Regions from separate parts of the Planococcus alpniumensis genome, predicted to be linked through region 1. Evidence: a T-box and tRNA genes for the amino acid it is inferred to sense, from the RefSeq annotation. Region 1 holds a T-box; the other holds one or more tRNA genes.
What was found. A T-box is a leader RNA that pairs with one kind of tRNA and senses whether it is charged. The one in region 1 lies ahead of trpS (tryptophan--tRNA ligase), so its partner is inferred to be a tRNA-Trp.
Positions count from the first base shown of each region.

Region 2: it has a tRNA-Trp gene. The T-box ahead of trpS (tryptophan--tRNA ligase) is inferred to sense a tRNA for this amino acid. The anticodon was not compared.

Region 1 covers NZ_JAAMTH010000001.1:2,273,217-2,287,932, forward strand. The annotation lists gene G3255_RS11635 (putative glycoside hydrolase) at 201-1,400, opposite strand; gene G3255_RS11640 (ABC transporter ATP-binding protein) at 1,581-2,522, opposite strand; gene G3255_RS11645 (ABC transporter ATP-binding protein) at 2,522-3,577, opposite strand; gene opp3C (oligopeptide ABC transporter permease) at 3,593-4,612, opposite strand; gene opp3b (oligopeptide ABC transporter permease) at 4,612-5,547, opposite strand; gene G3255_RS11660 (peptide ABC transporter substrate-binding protein) at 5,731-7,443, opposite strand; gene G3255_RS11665 (DUF3899 domain-containing protein) at 7,686-8,027, shown strand; T-box leader at 8,079-8,292, shown strand; gene trpS (tryptophan--tRNA ligase) at 8,361-9,353, shown strand; gene opp4C (oligopeptide ABC transporter permease) at 9,419-10,336, opposite strand; partial or broken gene opp4B (oligopeptide ABC transporter permease) at 10,352-11,317, opposite strand; gene opp4A (oligopeptide ABC transporter substrate-binding protein) at 11,466-13,175, opposite strand; gene G3255_RS11690 (ABC transporter ATP-binding protein) at 13,201-14,211, opposite strand; gene G3255_RS11695 (ABC transporter ATP-binding protein) at 14,208-14,716, opposite strand, start outside.
Region 2 covers NZ_JAAMTH010000001.1:1,098,499-1,113,214, forward strand. The annotation lists rRNA gene G3255_RS05515 (23S ribosomal RNA) at 1-1,478, shown strand, start outside; rRNA gene rrf (5S ribosomal RNA) at 1,609-1,724, shown strand; tRNA gene G3255_RS05525 (tRNA-Asn) at 1,735-1,809, shown strand; tRNA gene G3255_RS05530 (tRNA-Ser) at 1,815-1,904, shown strand; tRNA gene G3255_RS05535 (tRNA-Glu) at 1,926-2,000, shown strand; tRNA gene G3255_RS05540 (tRNA-Val) at 2,007-2,082, shown strand; tRNA gene G3255_RS05545 (tRNA-Met) at 2,124-2,200, shown strand; tRNA gene G3255_RS05550 (tRNA-Asp) at 2,204-2,279, shown strand; tRNA gene G3255_RS05555 (tRNA-Phe) at 2,297-2,372, shown strand; tRNA gene G3255_RS05560 (tRNA-Thr) at 2,386-2,461, shown strand; tRNA gene G3255_RS05565 (tRNA-Tyr) at 2,465-2,548, shown strand; tRNA gene G3255_RS05570 (tRNA-Trp) at 2,555-2,628, shown strand; tRNA gene G3255_RS05575 (tRNA-His) at 2,650-2,725, shown strand; tRNA gene G3255_RS05580 (tRNA-His) at 2,768-2,843, shown strand; tRNA gene G3255_RS05585 (tRNA-Gln) at 2,851-2,922, shown strand; tRNA gene G3255_RS05590 (tRNA-Gly) at 2,928-3,002, shown strand; tRNA gene G3255_RS05595 (tRNA-Cys) at 3,010-3,083, shown strand; tRNA gene G3255_RS05600 (tRNA-Leu) at 3,093-3,176, shown strand; tRNA gene G3255_RS05605 (tRNA-Leu) at 3,389-3,472, shown strand; gene G3255_RS05610 (IS256 family transposase) at 3,730-4,911, shown strand; gene G3255_RS05615 (cation-transporting P-type ATPase) at 5,241-7,904, shown strand; gene G3255_RS05620 (C45 family autoproteolytic acyltransferase/hydrolase) at 7,932-8,981, shown strand; gene G3255_RS05625 (C45 family autoproteolytic acyltransferase/hydrolase) at 9,007-10,077, opposite strand; gene G3255_RS05630 (B3/B4 domain-containing protein) at 10,170-10,832, opposite strand; gene queG (tRNA epoxyqueuosine(34) reductase QueG) at 10,898-12,043, shown strand; gene trmL (tRNA (uridine(34)/cytosine(34)/5-carboxymethylaminomethyluridine(34)-2'-O)-methyltransferase TrmL) at 12,054-12,527, shown strand; gene G3255_RS05645 (hypothetical protein) at 12,849-13,157, shown strand; gene G3255_RS05650 (NCS2 family permease) at 13,285-14,586, opposite strand.

The DNA.
Region 1 (14,716 bases):
AATTTACCCGCTTCTTTTATCAATTAAACTTCAATAAGAAAATTTTATTCTCATTTACGAAATTGTTTTGAAAACAAAGCTTCTATTATATAGTACGTCTCATCATTCAAAAGGTTTCAATTTACTGCTTAATTTAATTGCCTTTCAAAAGCGTAAAAATACCCCAGCTGTTCGGCATTGCCGACAGCAGGGGCATTTCTTTATTCCGGGGTATAGTCGACGCCAGGTGAATAGCTATTCCCTGCATTCCAAAGAAGGAATTCATCGATTCCTTGTTCATTCAAAGCGCGGATCTGAGCTTCCACTTCTGCCTTGCCATAGCGCTTATAATTTCCAGCACCTAAGTAGCTGGCGGTGAAATCCTGAAGCCATGGCCGTGAGACAGGTGCCTCATCCAATTTGGAAAGCACTTCGTTTTCAACTTTTGCATATTCGGCAACCAATTTATACGGTTCCAAATCCGGCTTTGCAATGCCGAAATATGATGTCCAGTGACTAGGGTATATCATTGAGGAAATGACGTCCACATTCTCCGATATTTTCGAGAAGTTTTGCCCAATGCCAGGCGCTTCTGGCAATGTTGCCGCATAACCGAAAATATCAACTGATACCTCTACATCATAAGGTTCGAGTTTTTCTTTCGCATAGGCCACAAAATCCGTGACAGCTTCTACACGGCGCTGAACAGGATCTAGATTGGATTCTGCGTAATCGCCCATTGAGTAGTCTAGCTGCTCACCAAGCCGCTCAAATCCTTCAGGAAAACGCACATAATCGAATTGTATTTCCTTGAAACCTAATTTTGCCGCTTCGATCGCTACTTCCACATTATAGTCCCAGACTTCCTTCATGAACGGATTGACGAATGCTTCACCCCGGCCATTGGTCCAGACTTGCCCACCTGTTGTAAAGGACAGTTCAGGATGCTGTTCCGCAAGTACCGTATCCTTGAAGACGACCACACGCGCAATCGGGTAAATTTGCTCCTGTTCCATTTGCTCAAGCATTGCCCGGGGGTCTTTAATCAATGAAGTGCCGATGCCTTTATCAGCCAGCGGAGAATCTTCTTTTGGCGTATACGTTAAATGACCTACATCTTCCTTGACATCAATGACCATCGCGTTCAAGTCAGTATTCCCTACCAAATCGACTAGCGAAGAAAATCGAGCTCCTCCAGCCGAGTTTCCAGTAACAAATATTCCCCGGACCGCATCGGGATATTCGAAAGCCAAGCCTGAATCAAACCCAAACCGTTCAGATGTTCCGAGCAGTGCTGAGTCAATATTTACTATTTCATATGTACGGGTCGAAAAATCTTCTGCAGCGGTTTCAGCCGCTTGTACAGTGCTGGCACTCCCTAGTAGAAATAAGGATGCAGCAAGCCATTTTAAGGATTTCACGCAAATTCACACACCTTTTTCGCTTTTCTCCAGTCTACCATTTTTGAGTGTTTTCCGCAGGATAATTTAGTAAATTTAGAGAAACCCAGACATTTATTTGTTTTAAGCAAATATTATTATGCCTTCTTCCAAGCACAAAAAAAGCACGCGCCTAATTATAAGGCACGTGCTTTTCAGGTTTTACTTTTTAGCTGCTAGGCGATCTTGCAGTTCTGCAAACTCTTTCTCTGAGCAGTCTACAAAATGATTCGGTGAAACTTCGCGCATTTTCACGTCTTCGCCATCTGCATAGTTATGGACTGCCGGGTCGTATGCTTTACGCGTACGGTTGCGCTCATAGTTCGGGTCCGGAAGCGGGATGGCCGAAAGCAATGATTGCGTGTAAGGATGCATCGGGTTGGCGTACAATTCATCGGCTGGCGCCAATTCCACCAATTTGCCGAAGTACATCACGCCGATACGGTCCGAGATATATTTAACCATCGACAAATCATGTGCGATGAATAAATACGTCAAGCCTTTTTCTTCCTGCAATTCTTTCAGCAAGTTGACAACCTGTGCTTGGATGGAAACGTCCAGTGCCGAAATCGGCTCATCCGCAATGATGAAGTCCGGGTCGACTGCCAAAGCACGCGCAATCCCTAGGCGCTGGCGCTGCCCGCCGGAGAATTCATGCGGGTAGCGGTTTGCGTGCTCTTTGTTCAAACCAACCGTCTCTAACAGGTCGTATACCATTTTCTTACGGTCGCTAGCATTTTTTGCCAAGCCATGGATATCGATTCCTTCTGCGATAATGTCCATGACTTTCATACGCTGGTTCAACGAAGCGTAAGGATCTTGGAAAATCATCTGCATTTTGCGGTTGAATTTCTTCAGGTCTTTTTTGTTTTTCTTGCCGTGCACACTTTCGCCTTCATAAAGGACTTGGCCATCCGTTGCGTCGTATAAACGAATGATCGAGCGGCCGGTCGTGGATTTCCCGCAACCCGACTCGCCTACAAGGCCGAGTGTTTCGCCTTTATAAATATCGAAGGTAATGCCATCAACTGCTTTTACTTCGTTTGCTTTGCCGACATTGAAATGCTGTTTAAGGTTTTTGATTTCAACTAATTTTTCAGCCATCAATTTGCGCTCCCTTCATAATAGCGGCTGCCAGGGAACTTTTTCATCCGTTCGATGACCATTTCAGGCGGTTCGACTGTTGGCGCTTCAGGATGAAGAAGCCATGTAGCCGCCATGTGCGTATCGCTGATTTTAAAGAACGGAGGCGGCTGTTCCATATCAATCTTCATGGCATATTCGCTGCGCAATGCAAATGCATCGCCTTTTGGCGGATCGAGAAGATCGGGCGGCGTGCCAGGAATTGCATATAATTTTGCATCTTCTGAATCCATTGAAGGCATTGAACTGAGAAGGCCCCATGTATATGGATGCTGTGGGTTGTAGAAAATTTCATCGACTGTGCCGATTTCAACGATTTTCCCACCGTACATAACAGCTACGCGGTCTGCCACGTTTGCCACTACCCCAAGGTCGTGAGTGATGAAAATAATCGAGGTGTCGATTTTCTTCTGCAAATCTTTCATCAATTCCAGGATTTGCGCTTGGATCGTCACGTCGAGAGCAGTTGTCGGCTCATCGGCGATTAGGACCTGCGGGTTGCACGCTAGCGCAATGGCAATAACGATCCGCTGGCGCTGTCCACCTGAAAATTGGTGAGGATATTGTTTCATTCGAAGCTCAGGTTTAGGCATGCCGACTAAACGCAGCAAGTCGATCGCCACTTTCTTCGCTTCGTCCTTGCTGATTTTTTGGTGCTTTAAGATCGGCTCTGTAATCTGGCGGCCGATCGGCATTGTTGGGTTGAGCGAAGTCATCGGATCCTGGAAAATCATCGAAATGTCTTTACCGCGGATCTTCTGCATTTCCTTATCGCTCAATTTCGTCAAGTCGCGCCCGCCAAATAGGATTTCCCCGCTTTTGAATTCAGCGCTCTCTTCAGGCAATAAACGCATAATCGATTTCGTTGTAACGGATTTACCGGAACCGGATTCACCTACGATTGCCAATGTTTCACCTTTATATAGATCAAAGTTGACGCCTCGGATTGCTTTTACTTCGCCACCGTATGTGTTGAAGGAAAGTTCGAGGTCTTTTACTTGAAGTATCTTTTCCATCTAAGGCTTTCCTCCTTAATCTTTCATCTTCGGATCGAGCGCATCACGCAAGCCGTCACCAATTAAGTTAAATGCGATCATGATTAAACTTAACACAACAGCCGGGAATAAGAGAATATGCGGCTGATACTGGATCAGTTTATAGCCATCATTGATCAATGTACCTAGAGACGCATCTGGAGCCTGAAGCCCAAGCCCGATAAAGCTCAAGAAGGCTTCGAAGAAAATAGCGCCCGGAATTGTGAACATCGTGTTGATGATGATGACGCCAAGAACGTTTGGCATCAAATGCTTCCAAATGATGCGGCTGTCACTGGCACCAAGCGTGCGTGCTGCGAGAACGAATTCCTGGCTCTTGTATTTAAGAACCTGTCCACGCACTACCCGTGACATGCCGGTCCAACCGGTTATCGTCAAGGCTATGATGATCGCAAGTATCCCCGGATCCATGATGAGGATAAAGAGGATAACGACGACCAAGTTCGGAATACCTGTTAAAATCTCGACAATCCGTTGCATGACATCATCCACGCGGCCTCCGAAGTATCCGGAAATCCCTCCGTAAATAACACCAATCAGCATATCAATTGCTGCTGCAACAAATGCGATGAACAAGGAAACTTGAGTCCCTTTCCATACACGGGAGAACATATCACGGCCAAGGCCGTCCGTCCCGAACCAGTAATTCTGTTCGACATTCTTCAGTTCATACATATCCACTTGACGTCCGCCTAATGTACCGACACCATCCATGATGCCTAGGTTTTCGATGACAGGTACTTTCGGCGGCAAGTTAGCGTGTGTGATGGTTTGGTCGTTTGGTTCGTAAGGGCTGATCATCGGCCCGATAAAGGACATCAAGACGATCAAACCGAACAAGATCAAGCTGATGATAGCCCCTTTGTTTTTCTTTAGGCTGCGCCAAGCATCCTGCCAAAAGCTGACACTTGGTTTTGAGATTTTCTCAGCCTCTTGGGTATCTCTAGGGATGCGCGTAAATGCATCTTGAGGAAGCTTTTCATAATTCTGTGTCATTAATTCTTACCTCCTGAAAGACGAATCCGAGGATCGATGACGCCATACAAAATATCTACCACTAAAATGATAACAATCAAGAATACGGAGAAGAAAATAGTCGTACCCATGATGATTGAGAAGTCACTAACCATGATTGATTTTACGAATTGCTCACCGATTCCAGGAATCGCGAAAATCTGCTCGACCACGAGAGAGCCTGTCAAAATACTGACTGCCATCGGCCCAAGTACTGTAATCAATGGAATCAACGCGTTGCGGAATGCATGCTTGAAAGCGATTTCTGATCCGCTTGCTCCTTTAGCTTTTGCCAAAGTGATATAGTCAGATCCAAGAACTTCGATCATTTCTGTACGGATGAACCGTGCAGCCGTTGCCAGTGGGAACATCGCCAAAGCTATTGACGGCAATACGCTGGACATAAATCCATCTTTCCACAGCGCCACTGGGAACAGGTCCCATTTTAAACCGAGCCAGTATTGTAGCATGGATGCAAAAACAAACGATGGAATGGATATACCGATAATCGCAACAATCGTACTTCCGTAATCCACCCATGTATTTTGCCTGAGCGCCGCGACCATCCCGAACAGGATTCCGAGAACAGTCCCGAGAAGCATTCCTTGGAATCCAATCTGGGCTGACGGCCCCATGCGGCTTAAAATAACATCTGTTACGTCTGCGCCTTTGAATTGGTTAATCGAAATACCCAAATCACCTCTTAGCAAACCAAACATATAATCGAAATATTGAACAGGAAGGGGTTGGTCCAGTCCGTACCGTGCCTCTACGACTGCCCGTTGTTCAGGAGATAGTTTATCTGCGGAAGCAATTGGGGAACCTGGTAATATTTTCATCAAGAAAAATGTAAACGTGGCAATAAGCGCTAAGGTGATGAACATATAAATTAATCTTTTTCCAATATAGCGTGCCATGGTGCACCTCCAAATAAAATCGCTCTATTATATCAAGCACCAAAAGATACTTGTATTTTTCTGATTAAGCAGAATACCGTTAATTTTCGGTGAATTTATTCACAGTAGAAAAGAGAGTATATCAATCCCTTGATATACTCTCTTTCTATTATGTTTTCCTAAAGTACATTCAGTTGGGAATCCTTATTCCTTACCGGAAATGTAAGCCCATTTGTAGCCGTAGTCTCCACCGAATGGGTGTTTGACGATGTTGTTAACATATGGCTTTTGAAGGGACATGATACCGCGCTGATAGATCGGTGCGATAGCAGCGTCTTCTTCAACCAAGATTTTTTCAGCTTGAGCCATTGCTTCCCAGCGTCCTTCAGCATCCTGTGCCAATTCGCCTTTAGCTTGCTCAACCAAGTTATCGAACTCTTCGTTAGAGTAAGACATCAAGTTGTGAGAAGATCCAGTTACGAACAAGTCGATGAATGTCATCGGATCCTGGAAGTCAGGGCCCCATCCAGAGTTTTGGATATCGTAGTCTTGTGCTTCATCAAGCTCAAGGCGTACGCCGAATGGTACAGCTTTCAAGTTAACTGTCAAACCTTCAAGGTTTGTTTCAAGTTGCTCTTTCAAATAAGCATCCATTTTACCCGCAAGCTCAGAGTCGCCGCCAAGAAGTTCCATAGTCACTTCTGTTTCGCCGATTTCCTCTAGGCCTTGCTCCCAGTAAGTTTTCGCTTCTTCAGCGTTGAATGGCAACATGTCTCCGTTGATGTCACGGAAATCTTCGCCCGCTTCGTTGAAAGTGAAATCAGTTGGTACTAGGTAGTTAGCTGGAAGTGATCCGTTAGCTAGAACTACATCTACAAGGTCTTGCTTGTTGAAGCCAGTTGCAATCGCTTTACGGATGTTTTCGTTAGCGAGTGGAGTTTCTTCTCCGTTGCGTTCTTGGTTAAATTTCAAGTAGAACAAAGTTGGTTCAAGTTCTTTTACAACTTCTGGGTCTTCAGCGTATTGCATTGCGAATTCTCCAGAAAGTCCAACGCGGTCTTTTTCACCAGATTGGTAAAGGTTAACTGCAGTTGATGTTTCTTTAACTACGTCAACATTGATTGTGTCAAGTTGAACAGTTTCAGCATCCCAGTACTCAGGGTTTTTCTCCATTGTCCAAGTGAGTCCAGTTCCATCCCAGTTTGTAAGAGTGAATGGACCATTGTATAGAAGTGTATCAGAATTTGAAGCGTAGTTATCGCCTTGTTCTGTTACGAATTCTTCATTCAATGGGTAGAATGTAGCGAAAGCCATCAATGACATGAAGTAAGGAGTCGGGCGCTCAAGTTCTACGACAAGAGTTTTGTCGTCTTCAGCTGTGATTCCTAGTTCAGAGACTTCCATTTCCCCTTCAGAAACTTCAGTAGCGTTTTTGATTGTTCCAGCCATCATGTATGGTCCGTAAGGTGAACCAGTGTCTGGGTCAATCGCGCGCTGCCAAGCATAGACGAAATCGTTAGCTGTGATCGGTGTACCGTCCGACCAGTTAGCATCACGTAGTTTGAAAGTGTACGTCAAGCCATCTTCACTGATCTCAGGCTCGCCATCAGCAAGTGCAGGTTCAGCAATGTTTTCTTGGTTTAAACGGAACAAACCTTCGTTTACGTTGTTCATGATGTTGAATGCTACTGCATCCTCAGCAATCGAAGAATCCATTGACGGGATTTCTGCTCCTTCGATCAAGTTTAGTTCTTGTACAGAGTCAGGTTCGCCGCCGTTGCCTTCTGCGCCTTCTGTACCTTCTGTGTCTGTGTTTTCTGTCCCAGTATCAGTGTCGTCTCCGCCGCCGCAAGCAGCTAGGAAAGCACTAAGTACCAAAACCAGGCCAAGTAGCCATAAAATCTTGCTGTTTTTCACTGATTTTGCCCCCTTAAATTTTCTGAAAAGTTGGTACATGATTAATTATACATAAATATTTTTTGTTGTACAGCGTTTTTTTTGGAATAAATTGTACTTGAAGCTTAATCATAGTATACCAAATAATCACCAATCGCCTGAAAAGCGCGTCATGTAAGCGTTTTCTTCTCAATTAGAAATCCAATAATTTTTTGATTTTTTTTGTTATTTCTTCTACAATAAGAACGAATAGGGGTGCCAAAATGAAAAAAATAATCATTGGAATTGCTGCTGTGCAATTGATCATCTTGTTGACGATGCTCGTGCGAAGCGAACCGTTTTCACTGCTGTCATATATCAATAATTCCTTTATCTACGGGGGCATCCTTGTATTCTTCGGGGCTTGGGTGTTCGTTGTCCGAACAGGGGTTTTCGATGTATTTACGATGAGCATGCGCAAAGTGTTCAAAACCAAATCTACACTCGAAGACGACGAGATGCGCCTCCCATCGGAAGTGCTGGCATTCTCAAGTTCCCCCCTCTTGATAGTAGGCGGTGCGACTTTAGTAGCCATGGCTGTTTCCTTGGCGTTCTACCAATCGTAGAATTGCGTATTGCAGCGCCAATCCTTTTTGTATTATAATAAATCCAATACAAAATGAGCGTTGACAAAGAGTAGTAGATGCAGTTTCTTCTATATAAGAGAGCTTGTGGCTGGTGTGAACAAGCAGAAGACTGCATTGAATGGACTTTCGAGCTAAAGCGGCGAAACAAGTAGCCGCTTTCGTATTCTCCACGTTACGGAGGCAAGAGGCCGCTTTTGCGGCAACCAGGGTGGTACCGCGGAACCGCACATCATTCGTCCCTTTAGTTCCAGGGACGGAGATGTGCTTTTTTATATTCATTTTTAGGACCACCCACTTAGAGGAGGAATTGTATTGAAGAAAATTTTTTCAGGCGTCCAGCCGACCGGCACAGTTACACTCGGTAATTATATCGGTGCATTCAAGCAGTTTACCGAACTGCAGGAAGAATATGATTGCATCTTCTGCATCGTCGACCAGCACGCCATTACCATGCCTCAAGATCGTCTCGAGTTAAGAAAAAACATTAAATCGCTTGCCGCGCTTTATCTAGCTGTCGGCATCGATCCTGAAAAAGTCACGCTGTTCATTCAATCGGAAGTGCCAGCGCACGCACAGGCAGGTTGGATGCTGCAATGCGTATCGACCATCGGTGAGCTCGAGCGCATGACGCAGTTCAAAGACAAATCTGCCAAGGCCGCTTCCATCTCTGCTGGCCTCTTGACTTACCCGCCTTTAATGGCTGCTGACATTCTATTGTACCAAACAGACATTGTCCCTGTCGGCGATGACCAAAAACAGCATATCGAATTGACACGCGACTTAGCGGAGCGTTTCAATAGAAAATACAATGACATTTTCACGATCCCGGACATCCGTATTCCAAAACACGGAGCGCGTGTCATGTCCTTGCAGGATCCGACGAAAAAGATGAGCAAGTCCGATTCAAATAAAAAATCGATCATCACTTTGCTCGATGATTTAAAAACAATCGAAAAGAAAGTGAAGAGCGCCGTCACCGACTCAGAAGGAATCGTCAACTACGATCCGGAGAACAAGCCCGGCGTATCCAACCTGCTGTCGATCGAAGCTGCCTTAACTGGAGCCTCCATCGATGAACTGGTCGCTAAATACCAAAACGGAGGCTATGGCGACTTTAAATCTGGCGTGGCCAAAGCCATCACAGAACATTTGGCGCCAATCCAAGAACGTTACTATAAGTTGCTCGATTCTGAGGAGCTTGACACGATTCTCGACGAAGGCGCAGAAAAAGCCAATTTCATTGCCAATAAAACATTGAAGAAAATGGAGAACGCGATGGGGCTGGGCCGCAAGCGCAAACGATAATACATCAACAAAAAAAGGATGAACGGGTGGCCTGCCACTCGTTCATCCTTTTTGTTTAGTTTTGGTTAGCGCAATGACTTCGGGTTCAACGCATCCTTCAGCCCTTCCCCAATAAAGTTGATTGACAGGATTGTCAAGGTAATGATGATGGCTGGGGGCATCCAGATCCACGGCTTGCCTTGCAGGACATCCGGCTCATTGGCAGATGATAGCATATTGCCCCAGCTCGGTGTCGCTTGCGGAACGCCAAAACCTAAATAGCTGAGTGCTGATTCGATAACGATCATCGTCGCAAAAATCAAGGTTCCTTGCACGATGATGGTCGAGATGACATTCGGCAATAAGTGTTTCGTAATCACTTTGAATGGAGAACAGCCGATTGATAAAGCAGCCAGAATATACTCATTCTCTTTCTCCGCCAGCACTTTACTGCGCACCAAGCGGGCGACACCGCCCCAGCTAAGCGCACCGATGACCATAATCAAGACCCACAAACCATCTACGATGCCATAAAGGATCGTGTTCAAGACGATGACAAACACGAGGAATGGGAAATTCAGCACAAAATCCGTGAAGCGCATTAGGATGCTATCGATAAAGCCGCCAAAAAAGCCAGCAAGCGCCCCGACCACTGTTCCCAAAGTGATAACCATGAGCGTTGCACTGAAGCCGACCAATAGTGAAATTCGCCCTCCGTAGAACAAGCGCGTTAAGACATCGCGCCCGCTCTTGTCCGTACCCAGAAAATGTTCGCCATTCGGCTCGATATTCATCGCCCCGATGTTGACTTGTGAAATATCCGGCAGCGGCGACAACACAGGTGCCAGGAACGGTGCCGAGAGTGACATCAAAGTAACCAGCATGATGAAAAAAGAACTGATCATCGCCAATTTATTGCGCACGAATTTCCTTCTGGCAATCTGCCAAGGAGACAAACTTCTTTCCGGCTTCTTTTGTTGGGTGATGGTAGTTGATGATGCCATTTTAATGCTTCCTCCTCAATCCAGGCGAATTCGTGGGTCCACGACGCCGTATAAAATATCTGCCAATAGATTACCGAATAATGTAAGGAACGATAAAAGCATAGTCAATGCCATCAAGGTTGGAAAATCCCTGCTTGTCACGGATTCCAAAAACAGCTGGCCGATGCCCGGATAAGTGAAAATTGTTTCTGTAATAATGGCTCCACCAATCAACGCAGCAAAATCAAATCCAAGGAATGTAACTAGCGGAATGATTGAATTGCGCAGAATATGGACATTTTAGATTTTTTTCATCGGCGTGCCTTTCGCGCGCGCTGTCCGGACAAAATCCTTCCGGGAGTTCTCGATGATGTCGTTGCGCAAAAACTGCGTGTAACTTGCCGTGCTCATCGCCCCGAGCACAATCGCCGGCAACAAGACGTGGTGCATGCGGCTTACATAGTACTCAAAGCTCCCCTCTTCCACCAAAATGTCTACCGAGCCTGCAAAAGGGAACCAGTTTAACTGGAATGCAAAAATATAAATCGCAAAAACAGCAGCAACAAAAGATGGAATCGCCAGCATAATATAATTGAATCCTGCAATGGCGTTATCGCCTAATGTATATGGCCGCCGCCCTGAATACATGCCCATGATGAACGCCATGATATATGTGATGATTAAAGCTGTAACGCCCAATAACAAAGTATTCGGCAATTTTTCCAGGATCAAATCGAATACTGGAATTTGAAACCGCGTGGATTTACCGAAATCCCCTTGGACGAATCCAGTAATCCAGTTAACATATTGGACCGGCAATGGGTCATTATAGCCGAGCTTCTCACGCATTTCCGCTATGTATTCGGGGTTGGTGTTGAGCGGGTCGATTTCCCCGCTGAGCGAATCGCCCGGCATCAGTTTGGCGAGACTAAAGACTACAATCGAAATCAAAATCAGCATCGGTATCATTCCAAGCAACCGTCTAATCGAATATTTAAGCATAGGTACTCTCCTTGTCTGATAAGTTCTCGGCTGTGCTCTCGTGCACGGTAAGGGTTATTTTTTGAAACAGCCCTTACCGTGCATAAGAGCTTCATATAAAGATTCAACGATGGGCGAATCGCCCATCGTTGAAGGTTAGTTGCTGATTTTATTCGGTTACGAACCATTCAGCAGGGCTGTTTTGACCGGATACGTCATATTCAACTCCACCGACACGCGTATTCAATGCCTTAATTTCTTCTAGTTCCGCAATGTAAAGCATCGGCAGTTCTTCATTGACGATCTTCTGCCATTCTACATACAATTCTTTGCGTTTTTCCTGATCAGTGCCGACGATTTCGATATCAAGTGCATCGTCTAGCAATTGATCCGCCTCTGGATTGTTGTAACGCGGGTAGTTCCACAGCTGGTCTGCTTTCCATAGTCCCGATGGATCCGGGTCAGTTCCAGTGCCCCAGCCGCCGAAGAATGTTTCAATGGAAGCATCATCTTTTTCGACCATATCGTAGTAAAGGTTTACTTCCACCATTTCCACTTCAGAACGCAGTCCGACCGCTTCGAAATACTGTGCGATGGCTTGGGCACGAGATTCGAAAGTCGGGTTGCCTGTTGCATAATGAGAGAACTTCACAACAAACTCATCGCCATTCGGATCTTCACGGAACCCGTCATCGTTTGTATCGACGTAGCCTGCTTCATCCAACATTTGCTTTGATTTTTCAGGATCGTATTCATATTGAATTAATTCGCTATCATCTGCCGAATTCCAGTGAGCAGACGGTACTGGCTTGTTGACAACATCCGCATAACCGAAGAAGAATGCATCCACCCATTCTTGGCGGTTCAACGCATACATCATCGCCTGGCGAAGTTCTTTGCTTTGGTATTTCGGAAGTTCTTCTGTGATCGTTTGGGATTCGTTGTCGAATTTGCCGAGCTTGAACCCTACATAATAATACGTCAATCCAGGGTAAGTCCTGATTTCTACATTTTCTAGAGGTTCTACTTCAGACCCTGATACCGGCTGAAGGGAGATCATATCGATGTCATTGTTCTGCAAAGCTCCGACAACAGAAGAGTTATCGATAACACGCAGGACGATTTTATCCAAATTGACATCGCCATTCCAGTACTCATCGAATTTCGAAAATTCGACTGACTCGCCAGGAACGATTTTGTCTACTTTGAATGGCCCGATTCCGATTGGAGTCGAACGCACCCATTCAGATGCTGACATTTCGGCAACCGGTACATCACCGAGAACAGACTCAGGCAGTGGATATGCCCATAGGTTGGTTAAGTTGTTGACGCGTGCTTCATCGAAAGTAATGTTGATTTCATAATCGCTGACCACTTCGATCCCTGAAATGGAATCGGCGTCGCCGCTGCGGTATGCTTCAGCGCCTTCGATTGTTTGCACGTTTGCGTAGCGGGGGCCGTCATAATCAGGATCCGCGATTGTTTCAAGTGCGAATACCCAGTCATTGACAGTCAACTCTTCGCCGTTATGCCATTTCACGCCTTCTTCGAATGTGAAGTTGAAGACTTTATTGTCCTCGGTTTCCCAAGAAGCGACGTTCGGTTCCGGCTCTAAGTTTTCGTTGTAGTTGATCAACGCTTCATCAAATAATTCGATGACTTCGAAATCAGTAGCAATGCCGTAAAATGCGGAAGAGTACAAACCTTCCGGTGGAGCATCTAAGCCGTATACGAGCGTTCCGCCTTTTTGCGGTTCGCCTTCAGCACCTTTGCCTTCTGAGCCGGACTCACTGGATGCATCGTCGCCGCCGCATGCTGCAAGGAATGTGGACAGGACAAGCACAAGCGCGAAGAGCCAGAACAAGGATTTTTTATTCATCTCTTTTCCCCCTAATTTTTTTTGATCAATACAAATGGCACGCGACTTGATGGCCTGGCCTTACTTCTGCCAACGCTGGTTTCTCTTGTGAGCAGATTTCCATCGCTACCGGGCAGCGCGTATGAAACGGGCAGCCAGTGGGTGGGTTTTGCGGGCTCGGCACATCCCCTTTTAAAACAATCCGCTCTTTCCGTTTCGCCGGATTCGGTTCCGGAATTGCGGAAATGAGCGCTTGCGTGTAAGGATGCAGCGGTTCTTTGTATAAATCTTTATTTGAAGCAAGCTCTACGAGGCTGCCCAAATACATCACTCCGATTCGATCGCTCATATGCTTTACGACACTCAGGTCGTGTGCAATAAAGAGATAAGTCAGATCGAATTCGATTTGCAGTTCTTTCAACAAGTTCAACACCTGCGATTGCACGGAGACATCGAGTGCGGATACCGGTTCATCCGCTACAATCAGCTTGGGGTGCAGTGCCAGCGCACGGGCGATTCCGATGCGCTGTCTTTGGCCGCCGGAAAATTCATGGGCGTATTTATAATAAGCCTCTTCAGGCAAGCCAACTCGTTTCAGGAGGGTTTTGATTTCCTGCTCCAACTCTTTTTTATTGCGCTTTTCATAATTCAGGATCGGCTCGGCAATAATATCACCGACCATTTGCGTCGGATTCAGCGATGCGTATGGATCTTGGAACACCATTTGAAAATCACGCCGTGCCTTTTGCAATTTGGCTCCCGATAATCGGGTGATGTCTTTTCCTTCGAAGAGGATCTCGCCTCCTGTCGGTTTCATCAGCCTCAAGATGGTGCGTCCCGCGGTTGATTTGCCGCAGCCCGATTCGCCGACCAAACCGAGCGTTTCCCCTTTCCTGATAGCGAACGATACATCGTCTACCGCTTTGACATTTCCGATGGTCCGCTTGAAAAAGCCCCCTGTTACCGGGTAGTATTTCTTCAGATTGCGAATTTCGAGGAGATTTTCACGTTTATCTAAGTAATCGATGCGATCCTGGATGAAATCTCTAGTAGTCATAATGCGGCGACTCCTTCTCGTTCTCTTTTTCCATCGGTAGGCCAGCTTTCTTCATATAATAGACAGGCAGCTTCATGGCGATCGGCGACTTCCGCAAGTTGCGGTGTCACCGTCAGGCATTCTGCCATCGCCTTCGGGCAGCGATTCGCAAAGCGGCAGCCGACTTGTGGCATATTGATGACGGACGGAACCAGCCCTTCAATCGTCGCGAGCTCTTCGACATCTTCATCCATTTTCGGTATCGCTTTCATTAATAATTCGGTATACGGGTGTTTGGGGTGGCTGAACAACTCTTCGACAAATGCGCGCTCCACGATTTTGCCCGCATACATGACCAATACTTCATCACAGATTTCAGCTACTACGCCCAAATCGTGTGTAATGAGGATGATCGACATGTCATTTGCTTCCTGTATTCCTTTCAACAATTCGAGGATTTGGGCTTGGACTGTTACATCCAAAGCTGTCGTAGGTTCATCGGCGATCAACAACTTCGGCTGGCAGG
Region 2 (14,716 bases), 1.2 Mb from region 1:
CCGCCGTTTGAGTAATGGGGGGACGCAGAAGGATAGGGTGAGCGTGCCGTTGGTTGTGCACGTCCAAGTTGTGAGATGAGAAACGAGGCAAATCCCGTTTCTATATAACATCAAGCAGTGATGGCAAGAGGTTTACCTCAGAGTCCCTGATTTCACACTGCCAAGAAAAGCCTCTAGCGAGGCGGGAGGTGCCCGTACCGCAAACCGACACAGGTAGGCGAGAAGAGAATTCTAAGGTGAGCGAGTGAACTCTCGTTAAGGAACTCGGCAAAATGACCCCGTAACTTCGGGAGAAGGGGTGCTCTGGTAGGGTGAATAGCCCGAGAGAGCCGCAGTGAATAGGCCCAGGCGACTGTTTAGCAAAAACACAGGTCTCTGCAAAACCGTAAGGTGACGTATAGGGGCTGACGCCTGCCCGGTGCTGGAAGGTTAAGGGGAGTGCTTAGCGCAAGCGAAGGTGCGAACCGAAGCCCCAGTAAACGGCGGCCGTAACTATAACGGTCCTAAGGTAGCGAAATTCCTTGTCGGGTAAGTTCCGACCCGCACGAAAGGCGTAACGATCTGGGCACTGTCTCAACGAGAGACTCGGTGAAATTATAGTACCTGTGAAGATGCAGGTTACCCGCGACAGGACGGAAAGACCCCGTGGAGCTTTACTGTAGCCTGATATTGAATTTTGGTGCAACTTGTACAGGATAGGTAGGAGCCAGAGAACCCGGAGCGCCAGCTTCGGGGGAGGCGTCGGTGGGATACTACCCTGGTTGTATTGAACTTCTAACCCACAAGCCTTAGCGGCTTGGGAGACAGTGTCAGGCGGGCAGTTTGACTGGGGCGGTCGCCTCCTAAAGAGTAACGGAGGCGCTCAAAGGTTCCCTCAGAATGGTTGGAAATCATTCGCAGAGTGTAAAGGCACAAGGGAGCTTGACTGCGAGACGGACAGGTCGAGCAGGGTCGAAAGACGGACTTAGTGATCCGGTGGTTCCGCATGGAAGGGCCATCGCTCAACGGATAAAAGCTACCCCGGGGATAACAGGCTTATCTCCCCCAAGAGTCCACATCGACGGGGAGGTTTGGCACCTCGATGTCGGCTCATCGCATCCTGGGGCTGTAGTCGGTCCCAAGGGTTGGGCTGTTCGCCCATTAAAGCGGTACGCGAGCTGGGTTCAGAACGTCGTGAGACAGTTCGGTCCCTATCCGTCGCGGGCGCAGGAAATTTGAGAGGAGCTGTCCTTAGTACGAGAGGACCGGGATGGACACACCGCTGGTGTACCAGTTGTTCTGCCAAGAGCATCGCTGGGTAGCTATGTGTGGCCGGGATAAGTGCTGAAAGCATCTAAGCACGAAGCCCCCCTCAAGATGAGATTTCCCATTGCGCAAGCAAGTAAGATCCCTCAAAGACGATGAGGTAGATAGGTTCGGGGTGGAAGCGTGGCGACACGTGCAGCTGACGAATACTAATCGATCGAGGACTTAACCAATAAACTGAAACGTGAGTTTCCACAATGTCGATTTATCCAGTTTTGAAAGAATAAGATATTATTTTTAAAAAAATACTTGAAAAAATCGGTATTATTGATATAATAAATCTTGTCTTTCAAATTAGTACAGTCTAGTGATGATGGCAAAGAGGTCACACCCGTTCCCATCCCGAACACGGAAGTTAAGCTCTTTTGCGCCGATGGTAGTTGGGGGTTTCCCCCTGTGAGAGTAGGACGTCGCTAGTCTGGTTATTATTCCGAAGTAGCTCAGTGGTAGAGCACCGCACTGTTAATGCGATGGTCGTAGGTTCGAGTCCTACCTTCGGAGCCAATTATGGAGAGCTGTCCGAGTGGCCGAAGGAGCATGATTGGAAATCATGTAGGCGGGCAACCGTCTCAAGGGTTCGAATCCCTTGCTCTCCGCCAGTATCTTAAGCTCAAAATAAAGGCCCCTTGGTCAAGCGGTTAAGACACCGCCCTTTCACGGCGGTAACACGGGTTCGAATCCCGTAGGGGTCACCATTCAATGGAGGATTAGCTCAGCTGGGAGAGCATCTGCCTTACAAGCAGAGGGTCGGCGGTTCGATCCCGTCATCCTCCACCATTTCTTTCATGCATATAAATAGAAGGAAACTTTAATATTATCGCGGGGTGGAGCAGTTCGGTAGCTCGTTGGGCTCATAACCCAAAGGTCGCAGGTTCAAATCCTGCCCCCGCAACCAAATGGTCCCGTGGTGTAGCGGTTAACATGCCTGCCTGTCACGCAGGAGATCGCCGGTTCGATCCCGGTCGGGACCGCCATTTTTATTAATTAATATGGGTCAGTAGCTCAGTCGGTAGAGCATTAGATTGAAGCTCTAAGTGTCGGCGGTTCGATTCCGTCCTGACCCACCATATTTTTCTCCATGCCGGAGTAGCTCAACTGGTAGAGCAACTGACTTGTAATCAGTAGGTTGAGGGTTCAAGTCCTTTCTCCGGCACCATTAGGTGGGGTAGCGAAGTGGCTAAACGCGGCGGACTGTAAATCCGCTCCTTCGGGTTCGGCAGTTCGAATCTGCCCCCCACCACCAGTTTTTAGGGGCATAGTTTAACGGTAGAACAGAGGTCTCCAAAACCTCCGATGTGGGTTCGATTCCTACTGCCCCTGCCATTTTTTAAAAATATTATGATGGCGGTCGTGGCGAAGTGGTTAACGCACCGGATTGTGATTCCGGCACTCGGGGGTTCAATTCCCCTCGTCCGCCCCATGTTTTTCTTGAGAATTTAATATCATACATAATAATAGCGTGGCGGTCGTGGCGAAGTGGTTAACGCACCGGATTGTGATTCCGGCACTCGGGGGTTCAATTCCCCTCGTCCGCCCCAGTATTATTGGGGTATAGCCAAGCGGTAAGGCAACGGGTTTTGATCCCGTCATGCCCTGGTTCGAATCCAGGTACCCCAGCTTTTGCGGAAGTAGTTCAGTGGTAGAACGCCACCTTGCCAAGGTGGAGGTCGCGGGTTCGACCCCCGTCTTCCGCTCCATTATTTAGGCGGCATAGCCAAGCGGTAAGGCATGGGTCTGCAACACCCTTACCACCGGTTCGAGTCCGGTTGCCGCCTCCAAACTATTTTGCCGGCGTGGCGGAATTGGCAGACGCGCGGGACTCAAAATCCCGTTCCTTCACGGGAGTGTCGGTTCGACCCCGACCGCCGGTATCAATTGATCATCACTCTGCCAAGTGATGAGAGCTTAAAACTCTGACTATCAAAGTCAGAGTTTTTTTCTTTATTTAGGTGAATGATTATAAGTTCTACATAGCAAAGATTTTTTAAAAAATATCTAATAACCCCTTGCAAAATAATCGGTTTACTAATATAATAATAAATGTTCCTGAAAGCAATGAATAATTGTATCTGGATTCAATTTTGCCGGCGTGGCGGAATTGGCAGACGCGCGGGACTCAAAATCCCGTTCCTTCACGGGAGTGTCGGTTCGACCCCGACCGCCGGTATCATTTTCATTGCTCTGCCAAGCAATGTATGGAAAAGCCCTAACTTCGGTTAGGGCTTTTTTCTTTATCTTGTCTTGGTTGCTAAGAGTAGGACTGTTATTAAATAAAGACTACAAGTGAATACAAATGAAATAGAAGGAATTACTTTATTGAAGAGAGCGTAAAATATCTTGTGTAAATGAATAAATAGAAAAAGGAAGACCTTTTCTTGTAGAATTAAGTCACCACAACCAATTCACAGAAAAGAGGCCTTCCCTATGACTCAGTTTACAACAGATATTATGCAAGCTCTAGTAAAAAAAGAAGACATCTCCGAAGTTTTTCGCAAACATTTGGAGACGGCGGTGAATACACTTCTTCAAACGGAACTAACAGCGTTCCTGGATTACGAAAAATACGACCGCATCGGGTTTAATTCCGGCAACTCACGCAATGGTGTCTACACGCGGACACTCCATACGGAGTATGGGGATTTAGAGCTTTCGATGCCACGGGACCGGAATGGCGAATTCAACCAACAGACGGTCGCTCCGTACAAGCGCTCAAACGATACGCTGGAAGCCTTCGTTATTCATATGTTCCAAAAAGGCGTGACCATGTCCGAGATTTCGGACCTGATCGAGAAAATGTACGGCCATCATTACACGCCACAAACCATTTCCAATATGACGAAAGTCATGAGCGAACAGGTCGAGGCGTTTAAATCTCGTCCGTTAGAACAGCGTTATGCGTGTGTCTATCTAGATGCAACTTACATTGCCCTCAAGCGCGACACGGTCTCGAAGGAAGCCGTCTATATTACGATTGGCATCCGAGAGGACGGCTCAAAAGAAGTCTTGGCCTATACAGTGGCACCTACGGAATCCGCATTTGTTTGGGAAGAAGTCCTGTTGGACTTGAAAGAGCGCGGTGTCGAAGAGGTGCTTTTGTTTATCTCCGACGGCTTAAAAGGCATCACTGATCGCATCTTCGCGGTCTTTCCCGATGCTCAATATCAGGCGTGCTGCGTCCACTTGTCGCGTGGGATCCGCCACAAAGTTCGCGTTACCGATCGCAAGGAGATTCTGGATGATTTCAAATCGGTCTACCGGGCAGAGAACCAAGAACTGGGTGAAAAAGCGTTGAAAGCCTTTGTCGACAAATGGAAAACGGCCTATCCCAAAGTGGCGAAATCGTTGGAAGCGAATCCCTATATTTTCACTTTCTACAGCTTCCCAAAATCCATTTGGCGAAGCATCTATTCAACGAACCTGATCGAATCGTTCAACAAGAACGTAAAGAAATACAGCAAGCGCAAGGAGCAATTTCCGAACGAAGATTCCTTGGATCGCTTCCTGGTTTCCCAGTTCGAAATCTATAACCAGAACTTCTCCACCCGTTGCCATATCGGATTCGATCAAGCTCGTGCAGAGCTGACTGAGATGTTCAAGCAAACCTAATCGATATACATACAAGAAAAGGATTTACTTATTTACACATAATTATTGACGGTCTCTTATTGAAGAAAATGCGTGAAATTCTTATAATAAAAATTTAGGTGAAGGGAAGTCTCTTTTCGAACAAAGCGGAAGTGGCCGATGTGCTAAGTTGAAAGAATGGTAGTGGAAACATCTCTAGGGCCCGGGTCTATTCATAGGTATTTTGAAAAGGCAGCTTCTTTTGGAGGCTGTCTTTTTTACATGTATTGGAATATATAACAGGAAGCCATGGGTGAAGGGAAACTGCGTGTTATAATAATCAGAATTACGATCTTGGCGGGGGTGGCAAGGTGGTTACAGACCAAGGATTTGATCAAGAGTTTACGGCTATACTCGATAATCAAGAAGTTCTGATAGAAGAAGGGTTAAGCGAAGTTGAGGTTGTAAAGAGATTAAAGGTTTTTGGCGCCAATGAATTGCCTCAAGGAAAGCGAGAACCTGGAGTTATAAAGTTTTTTAAGCATTTTCATGATGTGCTGATCTATGTATTATTGGCAGCGGCAGTTATTACAGTCGTACTTGGACATTATATTGATACGAGTGTCATTTTAGCTGTAGTTGTCATCAATGCGGCAATTGGCTATATTCAACAGCGTAAAGCTGAGAAAGCATTGGATAGTATACGTGAAATGCTTTCATTCAAAGCGGGCGTATTGCGAGAGGGCAAACGAAAAGATATTCTGGCGGCTGATTTGGTGCCTGGGGATCTTGTTTATTTAAGGGCGGGTGATAAAGTGCCCGCAGATATGCGGCTCATAGAAGCATCGAATCTCCAGCTGGAGGAGTCGTCTTTGACTGGTGAGTCGGATGCAGTAAATAAACAGACTGAAAGACTATCGAGCGATACGGTGCTTGGCGATCGCTCCAACATGGCATTCGCAGGAACTGCTGTTGCATCCGGGTCAGGGTTCGGTGTTGTCATTGCAACTGGAGGAAATACTGAACTCGGAAAAATCAGCAGCGCCATGGAGTCGGTTGAGAAATTGCAGACCCCATTATTAAAACAGACTACTCAATTCGGAAAATTGATATCAGTGGTTATTGTACTGAGTGCAATCGGCATGTTTTTCATCGGTTATTGGGTCCACGACTACGCCACCGCTGAGTTATTATTGGCAATCATCGGCTTGACCGTAGCCGCCATTCCAGAAGGCTTGCCTGCGGTTCTATCCATTATTTTAGCTTTGGGTGTCCAGGCGATGGCTGGGAAGAATGCTATTGTACGGAACTTGCCGTCCGTCGAAACTTTAGGGGCCGTGACGGTAATATGCTCAGACAAAACAGGGACTTTGACGAAAAATGAAATGACGGCGACTTCTGTTATTCTGGCAGATGAAGAAATCAATGTTAGTGGGGTCGGTTATTCACCCGAAGGAATGTTAAAGAAAAACGGAGATGGCATTCGTTTAACTGATCATCCTCGCTTGGCAAAGTTTTTAGCCTGTGTGAAAACGGTTAACGATGCTCATTTGGTCAAAGGGAAAAAGGGGAAATGGTCAATCAGTGGGGGTGCGACGGAAGGCTGTCTGTTGACGCTTGCAGAGAAAGCGGATGACGAAGTAGAGAAGTTGTCGGTGATTATGAAGATTCCATTTGATTCTTCTTATAAATACATGGCTGCTTTGGTGGAAGAGCAGGGAACTAAATGGATCTATGTAAAGGGTGCCCCTGAAAAGCTGCTGGGGATGATACCAAGCGAAGAAAGGAATGAATGGGAGGCGAAGATAGCCTCACATGCAAAACGCGGAGAACGCCTTTTAGGAGCTGCTGTTAAGCAGGTCGATTACACAGTTGAAGGCATAAGCCACGAAGATATGAAGTGCGGGTTTGAGTTTTTGGGCATGGCAGGTATCATTGATCCTCCGCGCGAAGAAGTGATTGATTCAATTGCTCAATGCAAGAAATCCGGAATTCGCGTCAAGATGATCACTGGAGACCATAAAGAAACCGCTGTGGCGATTGGAGCCAATCTTGGAATTGGCGATGGGGTTAAGGCGCTCGAAGGCAGGGAGTTGGATGGCTTAAACGCCCAACAGTTGGAAGTTGCAGCCATGGAATACGATATTTTTGCGCGTACCAGCCCTACAAATAAATTGCAATTGGTTAGAGCTCTTCAAGCCCAGGGACAAGTGTGCGCAATGACCGGCGACGGGGTCAATGATGCACCGGCTTTGAAACGTGCTGATATCGGCATTGCGATGGGAATCAAAGGAACAGAAGTATCAAAAGAAGCAGCTGAGATGGTGCTGGTTGATGATAATTTCAGCACGATTGTCAATGCAGTGAAGGAAGGGCGGCGCGTCTATGATAATTTGAAAAAGACCATCCTGTTCATATTGCCGACAAACGTATCCGAAGGGCTGCTCATTTTTATCAGCATCTTATTTGGCACCACGATTCCGCTCACTGCGGTACAAATTTTGTGGGTCAACATGATTACGGCTGTGACGATTTCCTTAGCGATTGCATTTGAGAAGCTCGAACCTGGTACGATGGAGCGGCCACCTCGGAAAGCCAATAGCCCGTTACTCAGCGGCTATTATATTTTCCGCATCGCTTTTGCATCGGCGATTATCGGAGCGGGCATTTTATGGATGAACAGCATGCTAGAAGCTAGAGATTATGATCAAGGCATCTTGCAGACTATGACTCTACAGGCACTGGTCATCTCACAGCTATTTTATTTATTCAACTGCCGGAGTGAGCGGCATTTTGCGTTGAATCGTGATTTCTTTTCCAATAAAGCGGCCTTTATCGTCTCGGCTATATTGATCCTAGTGCAGCTATCGGTGACGTATGTGCCGTTTATGAATACGCTGCTCGGTACGGAACCAATTGGGCTTAGGTATTGGATTTGGCCGTTGCTGATAGGGGTGAGCGTGTTTGTTATTGTGGAGCTGGAAAAATGGGTGGTGCGCCGAATGAGTAAGAATGTTAATCTTTCGAATAAATAGAAATACGATCAGTAATGAGGAGGAGTTATGAGACAGATACATAGTGAAGTCGTCGAATTCAGAGGAAGCCATTATGATTATGGAATGATGCAAGGGAATACGCTCAAAGAATCGATCACGCTGCACAACCGCCGCGGGCAATGGAAGAGCAAGAGGCCGCGATTTGTCATCGACCCTGCAGAAGCGCAAGCTGCGTTCAATGAATACGCCCCGAAATTATGGGAGGAGTTGAAAGGCCTTGAAGATAGCCTCAAGCTGCCGATTGATGAGGTGCTTCGTGATTTTGGCGGTTACCGGATCGATGCGCCACCGTCGGGCTGTTCGATCGTCAGCGGCGAAGACTTTTTGGTGCGCAACTATGACTTCCATCCGCAGACATATGAAGGCAGGGTCTGCTTGTTTCAACCTGAGGAAGGAAATGCCATCATCGGTCCGAGCCAGCGCATTTTGGGGCGCATGGATGGCATGAACGAGCATGGCTTGGTGATGGGCTATAATTTTATGCACCGGAAAAACCCGGGTGATGGCTTTGTCTGTTATATGATCGGGCGCATCATTCTCGAGAGCTGCGCGACTATCGATGAAGCTGTTGCTTTGGTCGAAGATATTCCGCATCGCGGGTCATTCAGCTACGTTGTGACCGATAAGAGCGGCGCCACAAAGGTCATCGAAGCGACGCCCCGTAAAGTGGTGGTGCGCGATGCAACGGCTTGTACGAATCATTTTGAAATCCAGCAGCATGAAAACCGCAATTATCTAAAGGATTCCTATGAACGCTTGTCAGTTATCGAACAGAATGCAGAAGATGCAGCGGAAGCGTATCGTGCTTATCGCTTGTTCAATGACACGGACCGCGGCTTGTTTTCGAATCTTTATAAGAGCTGGGCCGGAACAATCCATACATCTGTTTATCTACCGAAAGAGCAGGAAGTGTGGTTTGCGCTTGGGGGCGACCAGGAGCCCGAAGTGTTCAATTTTGGGGAATGGCTTGCAGGAAAGCCTGTCCGCAATACATCCGTCCATGGACAGATAGATACTGGCATCGGGTTCGCCCATACCGATGCTTTGTTTAAATAAAAAACGGCTGGAGCATATGAGTGCTCTAGCCGTTTTTTTGTTGCAATGAAGATAGGTCGTCAAGGTACGGAAACGGGAAATGCGTATCGATTTTCCCATTGATGCGTTTCGCCAGCAAGCGTTCGCCTTGGAGCCATTTTTGGAAATCGAACATGAGCGGCAAGCGGTCGGGGCCGATGGCGAATCCGACTTCCAAACTGTTTGGGAAATAGGAAGCCGTATGCAAAGTACCGGAAGCGGTGCTGTATTTGGTGGAAAATACGCCCTGGTCCGAGTCGTTCAATAATCGAAACGCTGCGTATGCGTCGTTTGACGTTGTGGAATGCGTAAGAAGCGCTTCCTCGCGGCGTTTGGAATCGTCTATTTGGTAACGGTTTTCTTCCGATAACACTTCGAAATGGTTCGTCGAAACTGCCGCTTCCCGGACGATGACATTGCGCGGGGAAGTTTCGGCGACGACTGAACGTCCGCTCTTATCCAGCAACACATAGCTGAATGACCGGCGGTGGGGCAGTTCTTTCAATAAATCGACCGCTTCTTCGATTGATGCGCAATGTTCGAGGATCAGGCGTCCGATCATATTGCAGATAAACCCGTCCGCTGAATTGCGGCGGTTGATGAAATTATAGCCCATCGCCAGGCCCTTCTCATTGAGGCCATCCGTCCGTCCTGTAATTTGCATGGACGGCCCGATGGATGCATAGCCCCCGTCAGTCGGCTCGTACAAGGCGAACCGGCCTTCATAGCCTTGCGGTGAGCTGTCATAGTTGCGGACAAGGAAGTCGGAACGGCTCAGGATCGAACAGCCGCTGCGTGTATATTCGATATAATAGCCGCCGAATTCGCGCAGCGCATCATAAAATGGCCATTTCAGGGCATCGGCCAAGCCTTCGATTTCTTCCCAGATGCGTGGGGCAAAACGTTCGAGCATTTCGATGGCCTTCGTTTCATCCACCAATAGCTGCCGGCTGTTTTCGCCGCGCTGTATTTTTCGGTTCGGTAAAAGCAGTGAATCTCTTAACAATTCCCCTTGATGATAGCCGAAATCATAATGGCTGCCGCGGAATTGGATTACGTCGCTATGGACTTTCTTCATGTGGCATCCCTCTTTTTTATCTCAGTATCAAAAGAATACTAGAGTTTTGGGGAGAACAAAAAGAATATGCCTGAAGCGTATGCTTCAGGCAATTAAAGGACGTAGCTTGTCGCTTCGCCGCCATTGATTCCGGTGAACATATTGCCGGCAGCAGTCAATAGCTGCAAGGCATTGTCGCGGTTCATGGACGGGCGGAGGTAAAACACATGTACCGCGTCAGTTGTTTGCGGGGTTACAGCAGTGCGCTTTGAATCGACGTACGGGCTGCCGAATGCGCCTTTTGCATCGCGTGTGACGATGATGTTATCGAGCGTATTGTCGCGGTTATTCAAGCCTTCATAACGGTCATCGGGCTTGCCGAGCGCGATTTCGATCTCGCCTTCGATTTGAGCTGTATCGTACAAACCGAGTGGAATTTCGTACTGAAGCGATAGAAAACTGTTCATATCGATCGCTGAATTGACAGGGACCAGATAGTTTTGTTTACGCACACGGCGGTACAAGGCTTCTGCAGAAGGCCGGTAGCGGTTCGGGTCGCCTCCGAGCGCCTTCCAGGCCAGCTTCCATTCGAGAAGGCCAGGGAAATCCGTTAATTCCTTATCGTCCATATCGAAAAATAATTGCTCCTGGAACAGCTGGAGACGCCCTTTTAACATTTGAGGTGAATCCGAAACGGTGATATTGTTATAATGAATAATGCCGATTTTAAAATCAGGCAGGATCTCTGTAATTTCAGGGTTTACGCGAAAGTCCACAGCAAACATCCTTTCCGTGAATAGTAGAATCATCTTACCATAAATTGGAGCAAGGAGTTATCGACATGAACTTGGATCAATTCCAACAACAACTGGTTGCGTATGCCGCGGAAATCGGAATTGATAAAATCGGCTTTGCTTCGGCCGAACCATTTTTTAATTTAAAGCATCGCTTGATCCGCCAGCAGCAATTGAATTTCCAGTCCGGCTTTGAGGAATCGGATGTGGAGAAACGCACGCGCCCGGAACTATTGATGGAAGAGCCGGTGAGCATCATTGCGATTGCGATTGCCTATCCTTCCAAAATGGAAGGGGCAACGCCTGGTGTCAAAGGGGCACGGCGTGGTATTTTCTCGCGTTCTTCCTGGGGCAAGGATTACCATGCGGCACTTCGGGACCGGCTGGCGCTGCTAGAAGCGTTCATCGCGGCTCATTATCCGGAAGCACGCACAAAATCCATGGTTGATACGGGTGAATTGTCCGACCGTGCCGTGGCAGAACGGGCCGGTATCGGATGGAGCGCGAAAAATACCAATATCATCACGCCAGAATTCGGGTCATATGTCTATTTGGGCGAGATGATCACCAACATCCAATTTGAATACGACGAGCCGATGGAAGATCAATGCGGCGACTGCCGTTTGTGCATCGATACATGCCCGACCGGAGCGATTGTCGAGGGCGGGCAGCTCAATGCCCAGCGCTGCATTTCGTTTTTGACGCAGACAAAAGGCTTCCTGCCGGATGAGTTCCGCTCGAAAATCGGCAACCGGATCTACGGCTGCGACACATGCCAGACCGTGTGCCCGAAAAATAAGCGCAAAGCCAATCGCATCCATCCGGAATTCGACCCGGACCCGGAAATTGCCAAGCCTTTGCTTGAGCCGCTGTTGACTATTTCCAATCGGGAGTTCAAAGAGAAATTCGGGCATGTGTCAGGTTCTTGGCGCGGCAAAAAGCCGATTCAGCGTAATGCCATTTTGGCACTTGCCCATTTCAAGGAGGAGTCGGCAGTGCCCACGTTGATCGAATTAATGAAGACGGATCCGCGCCCGGTCATCCGCGGCACGGCCGCTTGGGCGATCGGCCGCATCGGATTAGATAGTGGAAGACAAGCGCTCGAACATGCACAGCAGCAAGAGAAAGATGAAGAGGTGCTGGCAGAGATCGCTAAAGGCTTGGCATTCTTTTCTGCAGAAACGAAAGGATAAGTGAAGAAATTTGGGAATACACATTGTGTTATATCAGCCACTAATTCCGGCGAATACCGGGAACATTGCACGTTCTTGTGCGGGGACAGGGGTCAGCCTTCATTTGATCAAGCCGCTCGGATTTTCGACGGACGATAAAATGCTCAAACGGGCGGGGCTCGATTATTGGGAGCACGTGGATATTCATTACCACGATGGCCTCGATGAGTTATTTACAGCCTATCCTGACGGCAAATACCATTACATCACCAAGTTTGGCACGAAGACCTACAGCTCGTTCGATTTTTCGGATACCGGGGAAGATTATTTCTTCGTCTTCGGGCAGGAGACAAAGGGCTTGCCGAGGGAATTGATTGATGCCAATCTGGAGCGGTGCCTGCGCATTCCGATGAACGAACATATCCGTTCACTCAATTTGTCGAATACGGCAGCGATCTTGATGTATGAAGCACTGCGCCAACAGGATTTCCCGAATTTAAAATAAACGACAAAAAAGGACAGCGCGTGGGCGCTGTCCTTTTGCATTTCGCATTATTGTCTTTTGTCTGTGCCTGGTTTGTCATCGTATCCAGCAGTGAAGATAGCTACCAAAAACGATACACAAATCCCCAAGATTAAGATCAAGTTCATGAATGACGACCTCCTTGAAATTTGCATCTGTGTTTAGTATAGCGTACCATCGGGAAAAATGAAATATGGAACCCGCTCGAAAATATGGACATTTTCCGTCCATCCGAAAAACTTGAAACTTTTTTGGATGTGATGCGTATATAAGGGTAGGAAGAAAAGGAAGGGATGAACTGATATGAAAATGAAGACATCCGTTGCACTGCTTTGGATTACGGGCCTTGCGGAGGCATTTCTGGCCATTCCGTTCATCGGGGGCGGATTTGTGATTTCTGCAGGCTATGCTCCGCTCGGCATCATGTTCGTGCTGCATGCGATTACTTTGTTCTTTTGCTTTAAAGAATATTCGCCGAAGTTCGGCTCGATTCTGGGGATCATTACAAGTGCACTCGCTTGGATTCCGTTGATTGGTTGGGCGCTGCACTTATTGACAGCGATCGTGCTATTGCTATCCGCAGCCATGTCCGGGCGTTCAGCTAGAGTTTAACAAGAAAAGCACCGAGAAATCGGTGTTTTTTTGTGGGCAAATTTAAAGACGACGAGAATTGGTTTGTAAGCGGCGCTTTCGTTTAAGGCGCAAAAAATCCCCTGCATAGAAGAATGCAGGGGACTTTTTAATGCGGTGCAATGAGAATCTGGATCGTGAACAGCACAGCAAAAATATAAAGGATCGGGTGGACGGCTTTCCATTTGCCTTTGAAGATTTTCATCAGCGGGTAAGAAATGAACCCGAGTGCAATGCCGGTTGCGATGCTTGAGGTGAGCGGCATGGCGAGAACAATAAGGAACGCCGGGAACGCTTCATCGAATTGATCCCAGTCGATTTGCTTGACGGCGCCGATCATTAAGCTGCCGACGATGATGAGAGCGGGAGCGGTGATGGCGGCGACGCCGGAAAGCGAGCCTACGAGCGGCCCGAAAAAGGCGGCTGCGATGAACAGGATGGCGACGGTCAAAGTTGTGAGTCCTGTCCGTCCGCCTGCAGCGACGCCGGCGGAAGATTCGACATAAGCGCTGGTTGGGCTTGTGCCGACCATGGCGCCTGCACTGGCGGCGACAGAATCAGCGAGAAGCGCTTGGCGCACGCGCGGCATTTTATTGTCTTTCATGAGTCCTGCTTGTTTTGCGACACCGATCATCGTCCCGGTCGTGTCGAAAAGCGTGACGAGCAGGAACGAGAACACGACGCCGTATAGCCCGAATTCGGCGACTAGCAGGAACGCTTCGATGGGATTCCAGACGATGATGCCTTCAGGAAGCGACGGCAACTTCATGAAGCCTTCCGCAAATGTCAATTGGCCGGTGAAGAAGGCAATGATGCCCGTTGCGATCATGCCGAAGAAAATCCCGCCGTGAATGTTCAAGGACATGAAGATAAGCGTGATGGCGAGCCCTGCGAGCGTTAATGCGACAGGCGGCGAAGTCAGGTCGCCAAGCCCCACGAGATTCGCTTCATTGGCGACGATCAATCCACTGAGGCGCATGCCGATGAAAGCGATGAACAAGCCGATGCCTGCCGTGATGGCGTGTTTTAAGTTTTCCGGAATGGCTTCAATGAGGATTTTGCGCATCGAGGTTAATGACAGTGCGACAAACAGCAATCCGGAAACGAAGACTGCAGCAAAAGCAGTCGTATAATCAATGGCGCCGTCAGAAGCGAGCACCATGGAAGTGAAATATGCGTTAAGCCCCATGCCCGGAGCAATGGCGATCGGGTAATTGGCGAGCAATGCCATCCACAATGTGCCGATAACCGCTGCTATGATGGTGGCAAGAAAAACCTGGTCGAACGGAACGCCGGCAGCACCTAAAATCACCGGGTTGACGATGACGATATACGCCATTGTCAGGAACGTCGTCATACCGGCAGTAATCTCGGTTCTGACGTCAGTTCCGTGTTCTTTTAACTGAAACATGGAATATCCTCCTTATAAACACGAACATTTTGAACAACACGTTTAATAATATTCGTTTTTAATATCGGATGCAAGAGCTTTTCTCAATCTAGTGGCGAATAGTCGAAATTCCTTTCGACAATTTGTACAA